DNA from 3 places in the Geodermatophilus sp. URMC 63 genome. Region 2 is predicted to be linked to each of the others. Evidence: riboswitches for the same ligand, from Rfam matches in the RefSeq annotation. Region 2 holds a riboswitch; each other region holds the start of a gene.
What was found. Region 2 has a riboswitch for cyclic di-AMP ahead of ACWIZO_RS16230 (C40 family peptidase). Riboswitches for the same ligand answer to the same signal wherever they lie in the genome.
Positions count from the first base shown of each region.

Region 1: linked by a shared signal. The riboswitch ahead of ACWIZO_RS23755 (NlpC/P60 family protein) and the one ahead of ACWIZO_RS16230 (C40 family peptidase) in region 2 are both predicted to bind cyclic di-AMP.
Region 3: linked by a shared signal. The riboswitch ahead of ACWIZO_RS24075 (transglycosylase family protein) and the one ahead of ACWIZO_RS16230 (C40 family peptidase) in region 2 are both predicted to bind cyclic di-AMP.

Region 1 is NZ_CP199956.1:4,891,592-4,896,187, forward strand. Features, by position in the region: gene ACWIZO_RS23750 (M48 family metalloprotease) at 1-740, opposite strand, end outside; gene ACWIZO_RS23755 (NlpC/P60 family protein) at 960-2,033, opposite strand; cyclic di-AMP (ydaO/yuaA leader) riboswitch at 2,185-2,350, opposite strand; gene ACWIZO_RS23760 (hypothetical protein) at 2,545-2,835, opposite strand; gene ACWIZO_RS23765 (NlpC/P60 family protein) at 2,946-4,596, opposite strand, start outside.
Region 2 is NZ_CP199956.1:3,307,333-3,311,928, reverse strand. Features, by position in the region: gene ACWIZO_RS16245 (serine hydrolase domain-containing protein) at 1-276, opposite strand, end outside; gene ACWIZO_RS16240 (DUF4352 domain-containing protein) at 515-1,150, opposite strand; gene ACWIZO_RS16235 (hypothetical protein) at 1,404-1,559, opposite strand; cyclic di-AMP (ydaO/yuaA leader) riboswitch at 1,933-2,066, shown strand; gene ACWIZO_RS16230 (C40 family peptidase) at 2,079-2,591, shown strand; gene ACWIZO_RS16225 (DUF222 domain-containing protein) at 2,783-3,976, shown strand; gene ACWIZO_RS16220 (hypothetical protein) at 4,033-4,542, opposite strand.
Region 3 is NZ_CP199956.1:4,958,203-4,962,798, reverse strand. Features, by position in the region: gene ACWIZO_RS24085 (carbon starvation CstA family protein) at 1-1,126, shown strand, start outside; gene ACWIZO_RS24080 (YbdD/YjiX family protein) at 1,123-1,320, shown strand; gene ACWIZO_RS24075 (transglycosylase family protein) at 1,386-2,576, opposite strand; cyclic di-AMP (ydaO/yuaA leader) riboswitch at 2,578-2,743, opposite strand; gene ACWIZO_RS24070 (hypothetical protein) at 3,075-3,491, shown strand; gene ACWIZO_RS24065 (CBS domain-containing protein) at 3,511-4,125, opposite strand; gene ACWIZO_RS24060 (esterase/lipase family protein) at 4,471-4,596, opposite strand, start outside.

The DNA of each region.
Region 1 (4,596 bases), 1.6 Mb from region 2:
GTCCGCCGGGAGGCGTCGGCGACCAGCACGTCCTCGACCGGCGTCCCGCCCTCCTCGGCCAGCTCCAGCAGGTCGGTGCGCAGCTGGCCGGCCGGCAGCGGCTGGAAGCTGTTGAACGCCGGCTCGATGACCACGGGGTAGAGGAAGGAGCCGGCCACCACGAGAACGGCCGCTCCGGCCGCCGTCCACGCCCACCAGGTGCGCGGTGCCCGCCGGGCCAGCGCGACCAGCACCAGCAGGGCCAGCGCGGTGAGGCCGGCGTCGATGGCGGTGGAGACGGCGACGTCGCGCAGCCACAGCGGCCACGAGCGGGTGGAGAGCCCGTAGCGGTGCCGCACCACCTCGCCGTAGGCCGACACCGGCAGCGTGGCCAGCCGTCCGACCACGACGAGGACGACCGTGCCGAGCAGCGTCTGCCACGGCCAGCGTCCGCCGAGGGGCCGCGCGACCGCCGTCACCAGCCGGCTGCCCAGCCGGGTGAGGCCCAGCAGGACCGAGACGCCCAGCCCGAGCAGCAGGCCCGCCAGCGAGGCGGGGCGGATCTCGGCAGCCAGGGCCTGGGCCCGCCGGACGACGTCGACGGGCAGCCCCGCGTCGGCGCTGACCGGCGTCACGCCACCGGGCGGCTGCGGCAGGAGCGTCCACGGCGTCCGGACGACGATGACGACCACGAGGGCGGCCCCGAGCACGGCCGCGACCAGCAGGGCGGCGCGAGCGCCTCCCCGGCCCGCCGCGCTCACCCGGCCGATCCTAGGTGGCCGCGCGCGTCCGGCCCGGGACGCCCCGGCCGACGGCCGGACCACGAGCGGCACGGACTGTCCGGGACACGGCGAGGGCCGGGGACCCGCAGGTCCGCGGCCCTCGCCGCCTGCCCAGCGGTCCCGTCGAGGACACCGCCGCCGGCTCCGTCCCGGGTCCCGCCGCGAGCCTGCGAGGGGCGGGGGCAGCGAGGTCCTTCCTCAGGCGATGCGACGCATGGCGGTGATGCCGCCCATGGAGTCGACCGGCACGACCTTCACCGGCTCGCTGGAGGTCGCGGCGTGCACCATCTGGCCGTTGCCGATGTACATCGACACGTGGCTGACCGGGCTGAAGTAGAAGATCAGGTCACCGGGCTGCAGCTGCGACCGCGAGACGGCGGTGCCCATCCGCGACTGCATGCCGCTCGAGTGCGGCAGGCTGATCCCCGCCGCGGCGTACGCGTACTGCGTCAGACCCGAGCAGTCGAAGGCGTCCGGACCGCCGGCGCCCCAGACGTAGGCGTCGCCCACCTGGGCCAGCGCCGTCCGCACCGCCGCCTGGGCCGCGCCGCTGCCGCCACCGGCCGGGGCCGGAGCGGGTGCCGCCGCGGCCGGGGCCGCCGGGGCGCTGTCGCCGACCGTGCCGCCCGCCGTGGGAGCCTGCTGTGCCGCGGGGGCCGGCTGTGCGGCGGCCTGCTGGGCGGCGAGGGCCGCCTGCGCGGCGGCCGCCGCCTCCCGCTCCGCGGCGGTGAGCGCGGCGACCTGGGCCTGGTAGTCGGCGACGTCGTCCCGGAGCTGCGTCTCCTGGGCGGTCAGGCCGTCCAGGGTCTGCTGCGCGGCGGCCTCGGCGGCCTCGGCGTCGGCCTGGGCCCGGTCGGCCGCGGCGGCGGCGTCGCCCACCTCGGTCAGCACCTCGGTGGTGTGACCGGCGATCCGGTCGAGCACGGCCAGCCGGCTGACGAAGTCCTCGGCCGACTCGCTGGTCATCAGCAGGTCGAGCTCGGGCATCGTGTCGCCGCCGGTGTAGGCGCTGCGGGCCACCTGGCGGATCTGCCTGTCGAGGGAGTCGAGCCGGGCCTGCGCGTCGGCGACGGCCCGGTCGGCCTCCTCGGCGGCGGACCGCTGCTGGGCGAGCACCTCGCGGGCCTCGTTGACCTGCTCGGAGACGACCTCGAGCCGGTGGCCGGCGTCGGCGGCGAGCTGGGCGGCCTGCGCCGACGTGGTCGCCTGCTCGGGATCGGCCGTCGCGGTGCCGGGGAGGAGGGCCAGCGTCAGGCTGGCGGCGGTGCCCACGAGCGCGGTCCGGCCGAGGCGGCGGACCAACGGGGGGCGGTGCGGGCCGGCGGTGTGACCGGCGGTGGAACCGGTGGCGCGGCGGGCGGTGGACTGTGGACGTGCATGCCCCAGGGCAGGGCGGGGGGTCGCCACGGGCGGCGGCTCTCCGTTCTTCCTCAGCAACCGCCTACCGAGTTAGCTGACGGGTTCGGGCCGGGAAGACGTGCCCTATCCCCCGCGCGCCGGTGTCCCGGCGCGCGCGAGAACTCACCCCAGTGCTGCGGTGGGTCCCCGGTTCACCCGACGCACACCCCTTGGGACGGCGTCCGGCGATTCGGCGGTGCCCGGCCGAGGCCACCTCGCATCGGGTGACGACCACCCGGCCGGACGGGGCCACCGTACGGACGTGATGAGGTTGTGACAAACGCGGGTCCTGTTACCTGTGAGAACTCGCACTGTGAGGAAGGACGCCACTCCCGTGCGTCGTCCTCGGCCGTGTCTCACCCCGTCCGCCCTGCTCAGCCTGGTGTCAGCCGGTGCGCCGCCGCTGGGCCGGCCGGTGACGCAGCGGAGGCACGAGTCCGCCCTCGGCGAGCGCCCGGACGGCGCGCCGCTCGACGTCGTCGAGCTCCACCACCACGCCCGGCCGGGGCAGCACGACGTCGTCGGCCCCTGACGCCCGCGCGGCCGGGACGGGGGGCACCGGCAGCAGCACGGGCTCGGTGCCCCGCTCCCCCGGTGGCGCGCCCAGCAGGGCGGTGACGACGCAGTCGGCGCAGCCGGCGCCGCGGGCGGTGCACGAGTCGCAGTCGATGAGCATGGCCGTGTCCCTCCGGTGTCCCGGCCGCGCCGCCCGGGTGCGGGCCGCGGTCGGGACGGTCTCCCTGTCGGTTGCCGCGGACGCTAGGGACGGCCACCGACAGTCCCGGCTCAGCTGCCCGCGTACTCCCAGTGCCAGGGCTCCTCGCGGCCGTTGCCGGGGTCGGCCCACGTGGGGTGCAGCCAGCCGAACCGGCCGGCGTTGGCGACCATCCAGGCGTACTGCGGGGTGCCGAAGGCCTCCACGCCCCCGCACAGGTCGACCGCCAGCCCCCAGCCGTGGTTGCTCGTGCCCGGCACGGCCGCGAGTGCCGGCTTCTCCCCGTACAGCCGCACCTGCGCGGCGTAGGTGCGGTAGGAGTCGGTGGTGCACAGCGGGTCGCCGAAGGCCTCGGTGAACGCCGCGCTCATCGCCCGCCAGGCCGCGGCCGCGTCGCAGCGCAGCGCGTGGCCGGCCACGCCCAGCGGGCACAGGGCGCTCGGCGGGATCAACCCGTTGGGGTAACCGCCCCAGGCGCGTGCGCCGTCGACCGTCGGCGGGTGCACGGGGTTGCCGCACTCGACCCGCAGCGCGCCCCCGGTCGGCCCGGGCGCCGGTTCCCCCGGCTGCGGCCCCAGGCTCGGGCGACCGACGCGCAGCACCTGGTCGGCGGGCAGCCGCCGGACGACGACGGCACCGGCCCGGCCGTCGGCGGCCAGCATCGTCTGCCGGTCCAGGGCGATGCCGACGTGGCCGAGGCCGGCCTCCGGGGTGCCGAGGAACACCAGGTCCCCGGGCAGGACGTCGGCGGGGTCGACCGGCGTGGTGACGGCGTAGAGCCCGGCCTGGTCGGCGGGCAGGTCGACGCCCGCGGCGCCGTAGGCCGCGGACACCAGGGAGCCGCAGTCCCAGGAGTCCGGGCCGGCCGTCCCGGGGGCGTAGGGCCTGCCGAGCGCCGCCATCGCCGTGCTGACCGCCGCGACGGTCTCCGCGGGGAGCACCAGCAGCGACGTCGGCTGGCGGGGCAGCAGCGCGGCGCCGCGCTGCACCCCGCCGGCGGCCGCGCCCACCGGCGCCAGCCCGGCCGGCAGGCCGGACGCCGGGTCGAGCAGGGCCGCGGCCGGCGGCGACCGCACCCCCGCCGCGTCGAGCTCCCCGAGGTGGGCCCGCCAGTTGAGCGCCGTCTGCGCGTTGACGTCGACCTGCTGCCGCTGGAGCTGCGCCAGTTGCCGGTCGACCTCCCCCAGGGCGGCGTCGAGCTCGCCGGTGACCGCGGCCGCGGCCGCCTCGAGCTCCCCCACCTCCGCGGTCAGCCGGTCGGCCCGGTCCTGCGCGTCGGCCAGCGTGGCGTCGGCGGCCACCTGCCGGGCCAGCGCGGCCCGCTGCTGCCGTTCGGCCGCACCGACGACCTCGGCGGTGTGCGCGTCGACCGCCTCGAGGTAGCCGAGCGCCGTGGCGACGTCGCCGGGGTCGCCACCGGCGAGCAGGACGGTGAGGGGGGTGAGCGCGCCGCCGTCGCGGTAGACCGCGGAGGCGTACTCCGCGACCACCGCCCGGAGGCGGCCCAGCTCGTCCTCGGCGGCGTCCACGGCGGCCTGCGCGGCCGCGACCGCGGCCTCCGCCCCGGTGAGCGCCTGCCGCGCCCCGGCCACCTCGGCCTGCCGCCGCTGCAGGTCGGCCTGCACCTCGGCGGCGCGCTGCTGCAGCCGGTCGAGCGCCTCGCTGTCGAGCACCCCGCTGGTGCTCCCGGGCTGGTCGCTGGGCGCAGCGGCGGCCGGCCCC
Region 2 (4,596 bases):
CGCGGCGAGGTCGAGGTCGCCGCGCTCGACCAGCTGTAGGGCGGCGGTGGTGGTGGCCATCTTCGTCATGGACATGATCCGGAACTGGGTGCCGGTGCCCACGGGGTCGTCGGACTCCCCGGCGACCCGCACCCCCGCGCCGCCCTCGTAGAGGACGCCGTCCCGGTCGGCGGCGATCGCGGCGACGTGCGGCACCGCTCCGCTCTGCACCGCGTCGGCGAGCACCGCGTCGGCGAGCACCGCGTCGATCCGGCTGCCGTCGATGTCCCTGCTCATGCCCCCTCCTCGGCTGGTCCGCCGCGACTCTGCGGTGGCCCCGGCGTCAGGCTGGCGCGTGACCAGGGGTGGCGCAACGGCGCCGTGTCCGGACGCCGGCGGGACCGGGTGTTCGGATGGGACGGATCCCTCTCAGCGCCCGAGGTCGATTGCAGCCTGCGCTCCTGACGCCGGCGGCCACCATGAGACGAGACAGGGGGCCTCGCCGACGTGGCGAGACCCCCTGCGGTCAATCGGGTTACTGCAGGGCGACGGTGACACCGCCGGACAGCATCGAGTCGTGCAGCTCGATGGAGCTGGGGACCATGCCGGCCGGGACGTCGAAGACGACCTTGGTGTTGAGGGTGTTACCGGGATTGATGTCCTCGTACAGCGAGTCGGCGTTCTCGAGGTAGATCGCGGCCTCGGTGTCGGCGCTGAACTCCTGCCCCTGGGCGTTGAACAGGGTCGCGTTGTCGCCGAGGAAGCTCTGCGACTCACTGCCGATGTTGGTGATCGTCAGGTCGACGAGGCAGAACTGGCCCTGCGCGGTCGTGTTGAAGTACTGGTCGCCGATCTGGGTCTGGCTGCAGTCGACGCCGTTGACGACGTACTGGAAGTCCCCATCGGCGGCCGGCTGACCGATACCGACGGTCGCCGAGTCGGTCGACTCCTGCTCCACCGCGTCGGTCGGCCCTTGGGCCGCCGACTCACCGGCAGCCGAGTCACCCGATGCCGCATCACTGGTGCTGGCGCCGCCCTTCTGTGATGCGAAGGCCGCGATGACGACGATCGCGGCGAGGACGAGGAACCATGCCTTCTTGTAGAAGGGCTTCTTCGCGGGCTCGGGCGCCGGAGCGGCGGGCGGCGGCGGGCTGTAGGTCGGCTGGGTCATGGCATTCCCTGGTGTGAGGCCCAGACGGCGGAGGTGGCCGTGCGCTGTGTGACGGCGCCGCGTCGGGAGCGAACGCAGGAACCGTGACACGCCTGTGTCTCTGATCCCGGATGTACCGAGACCGAGTCGTCCCCAACTCGCACTGGCGACACACCAGTCACCGTCGACACGGCCGCCTCGCCCGTTGAACATGGCGCGACCCCCGTCCCGGGTACCGGGGACGGGGGTCGCGAGGGGTGCTGCAGGGTGGGCGTCAGTAGCGACCGGCTGCGCCGCCTCCACCCCTCTTGTTCTTGGCTTGGTAGTCGCGGATGAACTGCTTGATCTTGGCCTGGTTCTGCGGCTTCTGGAGCTCCTGCACCACCTTGGCGGCGACGCCCGAAGCCACGAGCTTCCTCAACATCCCCACGGGGTCCTCCTCCTGTCGACTGCTGTCCCGATGCCCGGTGAACGGGCACGGCAACCGTGCGGATCCCGGCGTCCTGATCACTGTCCTCGTGGCGAACCGCTGACTCAGCGTTCGGACGCACCGTTATGTCCTTTTTACCGCCGACCTGCGTGTCAGCCCGCACGAGGGGCCCGTGAGAGGGCGACAGGTCGATACATATCCGCAGTTCAGCACGGCGTTTCGGATTTCCGGTACTTGTCAAGTCCAGCAAGGTGGTCCGGGCGTGGCGATCCCCCGGGCCGGTTGAGGGCTCCACATCCCCTACCTACCGTCGTCGCGGTTCGGCCAGGGCCCTTCGTCACCTCCCGCGTGACACCCGCCGGACACGCCGAACCGGATGCCGGCACCCAGCCGGTACCCGGACCGGGGACCCACCTGAGCACTGGGGTGAAGCGCGACTCGTCGCGCCGGGCGACTCCCCCGTCCGAACCCGTCAGCTAACCCGGCAGGCGATCGTGGAGAACAGGAGAACCGTCGTCGATGACGACTGCACGCACGTCCATCGCTCGTCGCTCGTTCCGCGGCATCGCCGTCGCGGCCATCGCCGGAGCCGGCATCGCCCTCTCCCCCCTGCCGGCCTCGGCTGCTGCGGGTGACAGCGCTGGCACGGCCGTGGCCGCCGCGCCGGCCGCGGCGTCCTCCAGCGCGGCCCAGGTCGCCGTCGACACCGCGCTGGCCCAGGTCGGGGACCCGTACGTGTACGGCGCGACCGGCCCGAACTCCTTCGACTGCTCGGGGCTGACCAGCTTCTCCTACAAGGCGGCCGGGATCTCGATCCCGCGCACCTCGAAGGCCCAGTCGACGTTCGGCACGCCGGTGGCCAAGGCCGACCTGCAGCCCGGTGACCTGGTGTTCTTCTACAGCCCGGTCTCGCACGTCGGCATGTACATCGGCAACGGTCAGATGGTCCACGCCTCGACCGCCGGCAAGCCGGTGGCGGTGGTGAACCTCGACTCCATGCCGAGCTACGTGGGCGCCCGCCGGGTCGCCTGACGGACAGCCCTGACGGTGCCCCGGCCGGACTCCCCGGCCGGGGCACCGTCACGTCCGGACGCAGCCGTCACCAGTCGCTTGCATTCGCAGCGGCGTCCGAACGGACCCAGTCACCCGGCAACGACCGCAAATCGGGCTCTGAGCTGGGCTTTCAGGTTGATCCGCCCACCTCTGTGGACTAGACTCCGTACATGTGTTCGATTGACGCGGTCGGTGACACCACCGCGCTGACGGACGCGGAGGTCCTGGACGAGATCGCGGCTGCGGTCGCCGAGCGGAACCGGATCGACGCCCGGCTGACCCGGCTGGCGCGGGTGGCGGAGAACCGGCAGGCACCCGAGCGCGACGGGCTGAGGTCGATGCGGTCCTGGTTGCGTGGCCACTGCCGGCTCTCGGCCGCCGCGGCCGCCCGGCTGGTGGGCAACGGGCGGGTGCTCGGGCACCTGCCGGCGCTGGCCGAGGCGCACGACGCCGGGCTGGTGTCGGCCGAGCAGGTGGGCGTGGCCGCGGTGGTGCTCACGCCCGAGCGGCTGGCCGCGGCCGCCGAGCGTGGTGTGGACCTGGTGGAGATCGACGCGGTGCTCACCGGGCTGGCCGTCGAGCACCCCCATGCGGACTTCGTGAGCGCGGTGCGGCACTACCTGACGCGGCTCGATCCCGACGGGCCCGAGCCGGACCCGACCGAGGGGCGGCGGCTGACGCTGTCGAAGCACGCCGACGGGTCGCTGTCGATCCGCGGGGAGCTCGACGCCGTGGGTGGGGAGAGGTTGCAGGCGGCGGTCGAGTCGTTCGCGCAGGCCGACCGGCCCGCCGGCGACGAGCGCACCCGCGCCCAGCGGCTCGGCGACGCCCTGGTGCAGCTGGCCGACAACGCCCTGGCCGCCGGCGGCCTGCCGACCCTGCGCACGGTCAAGCCGCACGTGGCGGTCGTGATCGACCTCGACGACCTGGCCGACCCCGCCACCGGGCACGGTGCCGGGCGGATGAGGTTCGGCGCGGTGATCTCCGCGGCGCGGGCCCGCTGGTTGGCCTGTGACGGCGCCGTCTCCCGGGTCGTGTTCGGCCCGGACGGCGCTCCGATCGACCTCGGCCGCGAACGACGCCTCGCCGACCGCCACCTGCGCCGCGCGGTCGAGCTGCGCGACCAGGCCTGCGTGTTCGCCGGCTGCCGAGCCCCGACGTGGTGGTGCGACGTTCACCACCTCGTTCACTGGATCGACGGCGGCGAGACCAACCTGGAGAACTCGGCGCTGTTGTGCGAGCGGCACCACACGAAGGTCCACCACGGCTTCCGCGTCGAACGACGACCGGACGGCCGATGGCGCACCTGGCGGCCCGACGGCACCGAGATCACCACCCTGGCACCGCTGCTGCGCGCCGCCTGACGGCCCGCCGCCGGCGGCCTGTCCGGCACACCCGCCGGCGGGCCGGGCAGGTGGTGTCAGACGGGGCAGACCGACTCGGCGACCATGGCCACGAAGTCGTGGGCCTGCTCGTCCTCCACGGAGGGGAAGAGCCGCTCGACGCCCTCGGACATCCTGAACTGGTCGTACTCCGGCTGCCCCAGCCGGACGCAGATCCCCTGCGCGACGACCCAGCCGGTGTGGGCGTCGAGCGGGATCCCCATCTGCTGCAGGGCCGCGGCGAACTCCTCGGGGACGTCTGGCGTGCTCGCCGTCTCCTCGGCGCTCAGAGCCGGTGCTGTGGGGGGCGGGCTGCTCTCGCTGCTCGCCACGGGGGTCGTGCTCGCCGCCGGGCTCGCAACGGCCCGATCGGCGGCGTCCGCCTCGTCGGTCCCGTCCCCCGAGGCGAGGACCAGCGCGGCCGCGATGGCGGCCACCAGGACGGCGATGCCGGCGATCAGGAGCGCAGACCGGCGGCGTCTCGGCACCGGCCGGTGCGCGTGCCGGTGGCGGTCGGAGGGAGGGGGGATGGTGCGGCTGTCGGCCATGTGGGGTTTCTTCCGGACGACTCGGCAGTGACCACGGGCGGCTCCGGTGACGTC
Region 3 (4,596 bases), 1.7 Mb from region 2:
CTTCCACGCCCTGATCTCCTCGGGGACGACGCCGAAGATGGTGGCCAAGGAGAGCCACGTCCGCCTGATCGGCTACGGCGGCATGCTGATGGAGTCCTTCGTGGCCATCAGCGCGCTCATCGCCGCCGTCGTCATCGACCAGGGCCTGTACTTCGCGATGAACGCCCCGGCCGGCGCCACCGGCGGGACCCCGGAGACGGCGGCGGCCTTCGTCAACGGCCTGGGCTTCTCCACCTCCGCCCAGGACCTCGCCGCCGCCTCGGCCGCCGTCCAGGAGCCGAGCCTGATCTCACGCACCGGCGGCGCCCCGACGCTCGCCGTCGGCATCTCCGAGATCTTCCACAACGCCTTCGGCGGGAACCTGCAGGCGTTCTGGTACCACTTCGCGATCATGTTCGAGGCGCTGTTCATCCTCACCGCCGTCGACGCCGGCACCCGCGTGGGCCGGTTCATGCTGCAGGACACGGTCGGCAACGTGTGGAAGCGCTTCGGTGACCTGTCGTGGCGGCCGGGCAACGTCATCGCCAGCGCCGTCGTCGTCGGCCTGTGGGGCTCGATGCTCTACATCGGCGTCACCGACCCGCTGGGCGGGGTCAACCAGCTGTTCCCGCTGTTCGGCATCGCCAACCAGCTGCTCGCCGCGATCGCGCTGACCCTGGCGACCGTCCTGCTGGTGAAGCACGGCAAGCTCAGGTACGCCTGGATCACCGCCGTCCCGCTGGCCTGGGACCTGGTGGTCACCATGACGGCGAGCTGGCAGAAGGTCTTCTCCGACAACCCGGCGATCGGCTACTTCGCCCAGCGCGCCCGGTACGCCGACGCGCTCGACGCCGGTGAGGTCCTCCCGCCGGCGCAGGACGTGGGCCAGATGCAGCAGGTCGTCACCAACTCGACGATCAACGGGGTGCTGCAGGCGTTCTTCGCCCTCCTGGTGCTGGTCGTCTTCGTCAACGCGCTGGTGGTCGTCGCCCGGGCGGTCCGCACCCGCGGCGCGCTCCCGACGACGGAGGAGCCGGCGGTGCCCTCGACCATCGTCGAGCCCGCGGGTCTGTTCGCGACGGCCGAGGAGAAGCGCGCCATGGCCGAGCAGGAGCGGCTGGTCGGCGCCGGGAGGGACCGCTCGTGAGCGCCGCGGTCGCCTTCGCCGGCCGGGCCTGGCGCGGGGTGCGCTGGTACCTGCGGGAGTGGAGCGGCGAGGCCCGCTGGGACGACTACCTCGCGCACTGCGCACGGCACGGGCACGAGCCGGTGAGCCGGCGGGAGTTCGAGCGGCGCCGCGCCGACGAGGTGGAGCGCAACCCCGTCAGCCGCTGCTGCTGAGCCGGACACGACAGCGACCCCCTGCCCGCCGGGCAGGGGGTCGCTGTCGTGTCCGGCGGGGTGGGTCAGGCCGTGTAGTTCACGTGGACGTGGTCGAAGTGGTTCGCGGTCACGCTGCCGCGGTCCTCCATCTGCGTCCAGGAGCCGGTCGGGGAGGTGAGGATCCGCTGCTCGTAGATGACGTAGTCCACGCCGAGCTCCTCCCAGTGGTCGATGTGGTACTGGACGATCGCGTCGCCGAGGGCGGTGTCGGACAGGACCATGTAGTCCAGCGCCAGGCCCGACGGGTGGCCGTTCGGGTCGACGGCGCTGGCGCGGGTGCCGCCGAGGGTGATGTCGGCGGCACCGGCGACGTTGGCCACGACCGCGTCGGCGGCGGCCTGTACCTGCGGCTTGACGTCGCCGGCGCTGTTGGTGATGTGCGCGGCGCCGACGGCCGTCTGGGCGAGGGGGGTCGTCGTGGCCGACGGCGCCGACGTGCCGGCGGTGGCCGTCGTCGCGGCGGGGGACGCCGGGGCCGGAGCGGCCTGCTCGGCGCCCGTCAGCGTCAGCACCTCCCCGGGGGTGATGCGGTTCGGGTTGCTGCCGATGACGTCGGCGTTGCGCTGGTAGACCTCGCGCCAGGACTGGCCGTGGGCGGCGGCGATCGTGCGCAGCGTGTCACCACGCTCGACGGTGTAGTCGCCCCAGGCGGCGTGGCGGCCGGAGGTCCCGGCGTCGTGGTCCCAGCGGTCGCCGTCGTCCTGGGTCGTCGCCGGGGTGCCGGCCGGCTGCTCCGCGGCGGGCGCGGCGGCGGTGGTCTCGGCGGTGGTGGACGCGGTGGTCGCGGCAGGGGTGGACGCGGTGGTCGACGTGGCGCCCGACCCGGCGGCGGCCGGCGTGGTGCCCTCGGTCAGGTACTTGCCGCAGGTCGGCCAGGCGCCGATGCCCTGCCCGGCGAGGACCTCCTCGGCGATCTGGACCTGCTGGCCCGGCGTCGCCAGGTCGGCGCGGGGTGCCAGGTCGGTGCCCCCGTAGCCGGCCCAGGTCGGCTGGCTGAACTGCAGGCCGCCGTAGTAGCCGTTGCCGGTGTTGATGCTCCAGTTGCCGCCGGACTCGCACTGGGCGACGCCGGTCCAGTCGTGGGTGGTGGTGGCGGCTGCAGCTGCCGGGGAGCTGAGGACGCCGAGCCCGACGGCGGTGGCGCCGGCGGCGACGGGGGCCTTGGCGAGGACCTTCTTGGTGCGGACGTAGCGGGGCGCGCGGTGCTTGGGCATGGTGATCTCCGATCACCGCCGGCGAGGTGAGCTGTCGGGTTCGGGCGATCGGTGTGCCCGGCCGCGGGACGCGGCTTCACCCCGAGGCGAACAGCGGCAGGGCCGTGGCGCCGTGGACGTGGGTCCCCCACCCCTGCCCTGGGGAATCGTGGAGGCGACCGGTGGGCAGGGTTTGGCGGACCGGCGCCGCGCTCCTGTTTAGCTGAGCGCAGCCAAAACGTTACGTGCAGTCATGTAAGTTGTCGCCGTAACCTAGGTCACACATCGGGACGACGCGCTTACGGAGGGCAACGACGGAGGTGGGCCGGTGGAGGTCGTGCGCGGCCCAGGGCGGCAGAGGAGGCCCGGCGCGCGGATCCTCCGAGGTCCGGGCGCGCAACGGTTCGTCCCGCCCGTCCCACGAACGCCACGGCACCCCACCGGCGGTCAGGACGTGCGGGCGCGGTGCCGACACCGAGTGCACGACCCGAGGCCTGCGGGCCCGTCCGAGGAGTGCCCATGCCGTCGTCCCCCGACCCGAGCCGCCGCCTCACCGAGCTGCGTGCCGGCATGTCCGTCCTGACGAGCGCGGCCGCAGACCTGGGGGTCGGCAGCCAGAGCGAGGTGCGCGTGCTGTCCGACGGACGGCTCTGGCTGGCCGAGCAGCAGATCGCGGTGAGCGCCGCGGACGTCTACCAGGCCGCCCGCGGGCTGGTCGCCGCCCAGCTCGACGCCATCGCCGCGGTCACCGACCGGCCGGTCGAGGACCACGCGCTGGCCTGGCTGGTGACGCTGCAGACCAACGAGGTCATGGTCGGCATCGAGGACGAGGTCGCCGCTCTCGACGCTGCCCTGGAGGACACCGCCCTGGAGGACACCGCCCTGGAGGACACCGCCCTGGAGGACACCGCGGCGCTGGAGGACGACGCCGCCTAGGCACCCGCGTCCGCGCGGGTCACGGCACGCGGACGCCGACCACCCCGCCGACCGTCCGGGCCAGCGCCTCGAGGGCGCGCTGCTCGGACCCCGCGGGCCCCTGCGGCTCCCCGCGGGTGCGCCGGACGGTGGCCACGCCCTCGGCGACCGAGACGTCCCACGCGTCCAGCTCCCCGGTGTAGCCCTCGACCAGCCGCAGCAGGTCGCGGCGGATCTCGTCGTCCGGCCGGACCAGGGCGCGCAGCAGGTCGCGGCGGCTGACGATCCCGACCAGCCGGTCGCCGTCGAGGACCGGCGCGCTGCGCAGCCGGTGGTCGACGAACAGCCGGGCGACGTCGGCGAGGTCCGAGCCGGGCTCGACGGTCCGCACGGCCTCGGTCATCACCTCCCGCACCAGCACCGGCGGGGGCGGCGCGCCGGCGTCCTCGGCACGGCGCAGGTGCAGCCGGGGGTCCTGCGGCACCCGGTCGCGCAGCACGTCCACCTCGGCGACGATGCCGACCAGCCGGTCGCCGCCGTCGACGACGGGGACGGCGGCGAAGCCCCGCTCCGCCATCACCGCGCCCACGTCCTTGGCGGAGGTGTCCGGTCCCACCGTGACGACCTCGCGTGTCATGACGTCCCTGACCTGCACCGTGTCCTCCTCGGCCGCGGTCCCGTCCGGACCCCTCGGCTCCCGAGCATCCCCGGGCGGGGCGGTCCGGGCACGCCGGCCGGCTCCGCGCGGGACCCGGGCCGGTCGTGGGAGATCCCTGCTCACCCGGCCCTGCCGAGGTCCGAGAGCGTCGCGGCGGCACCCCGCCCTCGGCTGCCGTCCTCGACCCCGTTCGAGGAGCCCCGCACCACCGCGGTGAGCCGAGCAAGCACACCCCACCGCACGGCCCGGACGACCGGGTCAGGCCCGATCGGGGACGACCCGGTACCGGTCGACCTGCCGGGTGTACCTGGCGGGACGTCGATGACGGGCGGGCTGCTCGTGTCAGCGACGGCGGGGGAAGAGCAGGCTGAGTCCGGGTGGCGGGCGGAACGGTGTCCACGTGCCCTCGGCCATCCCCAGCCGGTCAGCCAGCAGCCAGAGCACCGCCGGGTTGCAGGCCAGGCCGAG